One region of the Streptomyces sp. NPDC006335 genome, then DNA from elsewhere that is predicted to be linked to it. Evidence: predicted binding sites of a transcription regulator. Region 1 holds the regulator's gene; the other holds the start of a gene.
The links. Region 1 encodes HrcA, which represses chaperone genes, less so after heat shock. Its sites were predicted from a motif close to TTNGCACTCNGNNNNNCNGAGTGCNAA; they were not measured.

Region 1 (3,359 bases):
TCGAGGAGCCGGTCCAGCGCGGCGGGCCAGTGCGCCGGTACGGCGTCCGGGCCCGCCTGCGGTTCGCCCGACTCCTCGACCAGGTCGCCGCAGAAGACGACCTCCGGGGAGCCGGGCACGAGGACGGCGAGGTCGTGGGCCGTGTGGCCGGGGCCCACGTTCGCCAGCAGGACCTGGCGGCCGCCGCCCAGGTCGAGCGTCCACTCGCCGGAGACGTGATGGCGGGGGGACACGAGGGCGTCCACGGCCTCGTCGGCCACCGACGACTCCAGACCGTTGCGCACCGCGTCCGCCCGCAGCTCCGCGCGGCCCAGCCGCCCCGCCAGCACCGTCTCCACGCCCACCGCGCCGAACACCTCCGCCCCCGCGAACGCCGCCGCACCGAAGACGTGGTCGAAGTGGGGGTGGGTGAACGCGAGATGGGTCACACGATGGCCGGCCAGTTCCTCGGCCTGCGCGCGCAGGCGAGCGCCCTCCGCGAGAGAGGAGCCCGCGTCGACCAACAGGGCCGTGTCCTCGCCGATCACCAGGCCCGCCGTACAGTCCCAGCCGGGCAGCCGGCACCGCCCCACCCCGGTCGCGACCCGCTCCCACCCGAGCTCTTCCCAAGTCACCGTCATACCGCGACGCTAGCCGTACAGGCCTCATGCCAGGACCAGCCTTGCCCAGGCAGTACCCCACCGCCGTACACTGGCTCGGGAGTGCTGGCACTCGGACGGACAGAGTGCCAGGCGAGGCGCCAAGGGAAACGACCGCTGGAGGTGTGCGCGATGCTGAGTGAACGCAGGCTTCAGGTGTTGCGCGCGATCGTCCAGGACTACGTCGGCACCGAGGAGCCGGTCGGGTCGAAGGCCCTGACCGAGCGGCACAACCTGGGAGTCTCCCCGGCGACCGTCCGCAACGACATGGCGGTCCTGGAGGAGGAGGGGTTCATCGCCCAGCCGCACACCAGTGCCGGGCGCATCCCGACCGACAAGGGCTACCGGCTGTTCGTCGACAAACTGGCGGGCGTCAAGCCGATGACCGCGCCCGAGCGGCGCGCGATCCAGAACTTCCTCGACGGCGCCGTGGACCTCGACGACGTCGTGGCGCGGACCGTGCGGCTGCTCGCGCAGCTCACCCGGCAGGTCGCCGTCGTGCAGTACCCCTCCCTGACCCGCTCGACCGTGCGGCACGTGGAGCTGCTCTCGCTCGCCCCCGCGCGCGTGATGCTCGTGCTGATCACGGACACCGGCCGGGTCGAGCAGCGCATGGTCGACTGCCCGGCCCCCTTCGGGGAGGCCTCGCTGGCCGATCTGCGGGCGCGGCTCAACAGCCGGGTCGCGGGGCGGCGGTTCGCCGATGTGCCGCGGCTCGTCGAGGACCTGCCCGAAGGCTTCGACGCCGAGGACCGGGGTACGGTCTCGACAGTGCTCTCCACTCTCCTGGAGACGCTCGTCGAGGAGAACGAGGAGCGGCTGATGATCGGCGGCACCGCCAATCTCACCCGCTTCGGACATGACTTTCCCCTCACCATCCGGCCCGTCCTGGAAGCTCTCGAGGAGCAGGTCGTGCTCCTCAAACTCCTTGGCGAGGCGGGGGATTCGGGCATGACCGTCCGTATTGGTCATGAGAACGCCTACGAGGGGCTCAACTCCACTTCGGTGGTGTCGGTCGGCTACGGTTCGGGCGGCGAGGCAGTCGCCAAGCTCGGCGTGGTCGGACCGACCCGCATGGATTACCCGGGAACGATGGGAGCGGTACGCGCAGTGGCACGGTACGTCGGACAGATCCTGGCGGAGTCGTAAGTGGCCACGGACTACTACGCCGTTCTCGGCGTGCGCCGCGACGCGTCGCAGGATGAGATCAAGAAGGCGTTCCGCCGGCTCGCGCGCGAGCTGCACCCGGACGTCAACCCGGATCCGAAGACCCAGGAGCGGTTCAAGGAGATCAACGCCGCTTACGAGGTGCTGTCGGACCCGCAGAAGAAGCAGGTCTACGACCTCGGCGGCGACCCGCTCTCGCAGGGCGGCGGCGGTGGCGCGGGCGGCTTCGGGGCCGGTGGGTTCGGGAACTTCTCGGACATCATGGACGCGTTCTTCGGTACGGCCTCGCAGCGGGGTCCGCGCTCGCGCACCCGGCGCGGCCAGGACGCGATGATCCGGCTGGAGATCGAGCTCGACGAGGCGGCCTTCGGCACGACGAAGGACATCCAGGTCGACACGGCGATCGTCTGCACCACGTGCAGTGGTGAGGGCGCGGCGCCGGGCACCTCCGCCCAGACGTGCGACATGTGCCGCGGACGCGGTGAGGTGTCGCAGGTGACCCGGTCCTTCCTGGGCCAGGTCATGACGTCCCGCCCGTGCCCGCAGTGCCAGGGCTTCGGCACCGTCGTGCCGACCCCGTGCCCGGAGTGCGCCGGCGACGGCCGGGTCCGCTCGCGCCGCACGCTGACCGTGAAGATCCCGGCCGGTGTGGACAACGGCACGCGGATCCAGCTCGCGGGCGAGGGCGAGGTCGGTCCCGGTGGCGGTCCCGCCGGTGACCTCTACGTCGAGATCCACGAACTCCCGCACTCGCAGTTCCAGCGGCGCGGCGACGACCTGCACTGCACGGTCACGCTCCCGATGACGGCGGCGTCCCTCGGCACGAAGGTGCCGCTGGAGACACTGGACGGCATGGAGGAGGTCGACATCCGTCCGGGCACCCAGTCCGGCCAGTCGATCCCGCTGCACAGCCGGGGTGTCACCCACCTGCGCGGCGGCGGCCGGGGCGACCTCATCGTCCACGTCGAGGTCCAGACCCCGACCAAGCTCGACCCGGAGCAGGAACGACTGCTCCGCGAGCTGGCCAAGCTGCGCGGCGAGGAACGGCCCACGGGGCAGTTCCAGCCGGGGCAGCAGGGGTTGTTCTCGCGGTTGAAGGACGCGTTCAACGGGCGTACCTGAGCCGGGTGAAGGTTGGATTCGGACTTGTCTGGAGGACGTGACAACATGCCGTCATGTCCTCCGCACTGACCGATCTCTTCCCTCATCCGATCGTGCAGGCCCCCATGGCGGGCGGCGTCTCCGTGCCGCGGCTCGCCGCCGCCGTGTCCGACGCGGGAGGGCTCGGGTTCCTGGCCGCCGGGTACAAGACGGCCGACGGGATGTACCAGGAGATCAAGCAGCTGCGCGGGCTGACCGGATGCCCCTTCGGCGTCAACCTCTTCATGCCGCAGCCGGAGTACGCCGACCCCGCCGCCGTCGAGGTCTACGCCCACCAGCTGGCCGGCGAGGCCACCTGGTACGACACCGAGCTCGGCGACCGCGACAGCGGACGTGACGACGGCTACGACGCCAAGCTCGCCGTGCTCCTCGACAACCCCGTACCGGTGGCCT
Region 2 (3,359 bases), on a different contig from region 1:
CCGACGCGGGGAGCCGGCCGCCCCTCAAGGCGCCCCCGGCTCCCGCCGCCGAGCTCCAGGCCGACAAGACCGCCATCCGGGCCGCCAGGCTCCGCGCCGAACAGACCCGGATCGCCGCCGCCAGGCGCTGGGGGCTGAAGAGGGTCCCGCTGACGGCCCCGCCGGCGCCCGTGACCAAGCCCCGCGTCACCACCCGCGAGGGCTTCGAGGTCGACGGCCACGAGGAGAAGGGGCTGCCGCCGGTCTTCACCACCGTCCCCACCGAGCAGAAGATCGTCTTCCTCACCATCGACGACGGCGCCGAGAAGGACCCCGCGTTCCTGCGGATGATGAGCGAGCTGCGGATCCCCTACACCGCCTTCCTCAGCGACTACCTGGTGAAGGAGGACTACGGGTACTTCCGGAAGATGCGGGACAGGGGGGTCGCCCTCAACAACCACACCCTCCACCACCCCTACCTGCCCGCGCTGTCGTACGCCCGCCAGAAGCGCGAGATCTGCGGGATGCAGGACGTCATGGAGAAGCGGTACGGCACACGGCCCGCGCTCTTCCGGCCGCCCTACGGCAACTACAACGAGGACACCCTGCGCGCGGCGAAGTCCTGCGGCATCAGGTACGCGCCGATCTGGAACGAGGAGGTCTTCGTCGACCACTGGGAGTACCGCGAGTGGGACCGGGAGATCCACCCCGGCGACATCGTGCTCAGCCACTTCCGGGGCCGGGAGGACTGGAAGGGCACGATGACCGACATGGTCCGCCGCTTCCTGGACAAGGTCACGGCCGAGGGGTACTCCGTCGCACGCCTGGAGGACTACCTGTGAGACCGCGGACCCTGGTCGCCGCGGGGCTGGCGGCCGCACTCCTCGCCGGCTGCGCCCAGTCCGTCGACCCCATCGAACGGCTGGGGAAGAAGGCGGCCCAGCGGGTCGGGTCGCACGGCCCGGTGCAGGCGGACGGACGGCCGTACCGCCACTGGGGGCTGACGGCCCCGCTGCCCGCGCCCCCGCGGATGCCGGCCCGCGCGCCGGTGGGCCGCGGCGGCCTGCCGCCGGTGGCGAAGCGGGTGCCGACGTCCGACCGGGTCGTCTTCCTCACCTACGACGACGGCGCGGAGAAGGACCCGCGGTTCGTCGAGCTGGTCCGTGAACTGCGGCTGCCCGTCAGCATGTTCCTCACGGACAGCGTCGTCGGCCCCGGGTACGGCCACTTCGCGCGCCTCCAGTCGGTCGGCGCGAGCATCCAGAACCACACCCTCGACCACCCCGCCCTGCGCGGCCTGCCGTACGCCGGACAGCGCGCCGAGATCTGCGGCCAGCAGGAGAAGGTGCGCTCCCGCTTCGGCATCCGCCCGCGGCTGTTCCGGCCGCCCTACGGCACGTACGACCGCACGACCCTGCGCGCGGCGGCCGACTGCGGGCTGTCGGCGGTGGTGCTGTGGAGCGTGTCGGCGCAGGGGGAGAGACGGGGGCTGAGGGCGGGCGACATCGTCTCGGTGACATCGGCGGAGACGACGGGTCCCACCCTGACGGAACGCACGACGAGGCTGCTGAGGGAGATCCAGCGGCGCGGGCTGACGGTGGGGCGGCTGGAGGACTACCTGTAGGGGTGCTCCGGAGGCCACGGCCGGAGACGCGATTGGCACTCCGCTTGACCGAGTGCTAATCGCGGTCATAGTCTCAGGTCTGGCACTCCCCCCTGGAGAGTGCCAACACAGCGACGGGCAGGTCCGGCACCCGCGACGACGGATCCACCTGGTCGCCACCTCAGACAGTTAACCCCGTGAGATCTCCGAAGGGGGAGGTCGGATCGTGACGACCACCAGCTCCAAGGTTGCCATCAAGCCGCTCGAGGACCGCATTGTGGTCCAGCCGCTCGACGCCGAGCAGACCACCGCCTCTGGCCTGGTCATCCCGGACACCGCGAAGGAGAAGCCCCAGGAGGGCGTCATCCTCGCCGTGGGTCCGGGCCGCTTCGAGAACGGCGAGCGCCTGCCGCTCGACGTGAAGGTCGGCGACATCGTGCTGTACAGCAAGTACGGCGGCACCGAGGTGAAGTACAACGGCGAGGAGTACCTCGTCCTCTCGTCCCGCGACGTGCTCGCGGTCATCGAGAAGTAAGACACCTCAAGCACATTTTGCTTGTGAGCTGCGCCCCGGGCCCCCGCCACCTTATGAAGCCGGGCGTCTGGGGCGCAGTTCGTTTCACCCACATTTTCCGAGAGGGCTGAACCGCTCCCATGGCGAAGATCCTGAAGTTCGACGAGGACGCCCGTCGCGCCCTCGAGCGCGGCGTCAACAAGCTTGCCGACACGGTCAAGGTGACGATCGGCCCCAAGGGCCGCAACGTCGTCATCGACAAGAAGTTCGGCGCTCCCACCATCACCAACGACGGTGTCACCATCGCCCGCGAGGTCGAGGTCGAGGACCCGTACGAGAACCTCGGTGCCCAGCTGGTGAAGGAGGTGGCGACCAAGACCAACGACATCGCGGGTGACGGCACCACCACCGCCACCGTGCTCGCCCAGGCGCTGGTGCGCGAGGGCCTGAAGAACGTCGCCGCGGGTGCCTCCCCGGCCGCCCTGAAGAAGGGCATCGACGCCGCGGTCAAGGCCGTGTCCGAGGAGCTCCTCGCGACCGCCCGCCCGATCGACGAGAAGTCCGACATCGCCGCCGTCGCCGGTCTGTCCGCCCAGGACGCGCAGGTCGGCGAGCTCATCGCCGAGGCGATGGACAAGGTCGGCAAGGACGGTGTCATCACCGTCGAGGAGTCCAACACCTTCGGTCTGGAGCTGGACTTCACCGAGGGCATGGCCTTCGACAAGGGCTACCTGTCCCCCTACATGGTCTCCGACCAGGAGCGTATGGAGGCCGTCCTCGACGACCCGTACATCCTGATCAACCAGGGCAAGATCTCCTCGATCCAGGACCTGCTGCCGCTCCTCGAGAAGGTCATCCAGGCGGGCGCCTCCAAGCCGCTGCTGATCATCGCCGAGGACGTCGAGGGCGAGGCCCTGTCGACCCTGGTCGTCAACAAGATCCGCGGCACCTTCAACGCGGTCGCCGTCAAGGCCCCCGGCTTCGGCGACCGTCGCAAGGCGATGCTCCAGGACATGGCCACGCTGACCGGCGCCGAGGTCATCTCCGAGGAGGTCGGCCTCAAGCTCGACCAGGTCGGCCTGGACGTGCTGGGCTCCGCCCGCCGTGTCACGGTCACCAAGGACGACACCACGATCGTCGACGGCGCCGGTGACTCCGCCGCCGTCCAGGGCCGGGTCGCCCAGATCAAGGCCGAGATCGAGAACACCGACTCCGACTGGGACCGCGAGAAGCTCCAGGAGCGCCTCGCGAAGCTGGCCGGCG

Region 2: a site for HrcA is predicted at 1,636-1,662, ahead of groES (co-chaperone GroES). Genes of this name have one in related genera too.

The regions. Positions count from the first base shown of each region.
Region 1 is NZ_JBEXQX010000001.1:1,048,905-1,052,263, reverse strand. It holds gene ABZ098_RS04760 (MBL fold metallo-hydrolase) at 1-620, opposite strand, end outside; gene hrcA (heat-inducible transcriptional repressor HrcA) at 771-1,787, shown strand; gene dnaJ (molecular chaperone DnaJ) at 1,788-2,927, shown strand; gene ABZ098_RS04745 (nitronate monooxygenase) at 2,981-3,359, shown strand, end outside.
Region 2 is NZ_JBEXQX010000002.1:289,597-292,955, forward strand. It holds gene ABZ098_RS07325 (polysaccharide deacetylase family protein) at 1-821, shown strand, start outside; gene ABZ098_RS07330 (polysaccharide deacetylase family protein) at 818-1,603, shown strand; gene groES (co-chaperone GroES) at 1,809-2,117, shown strand; gene groL (chaperonin GroEL) at 2,237-3,359, shown strand, end outside.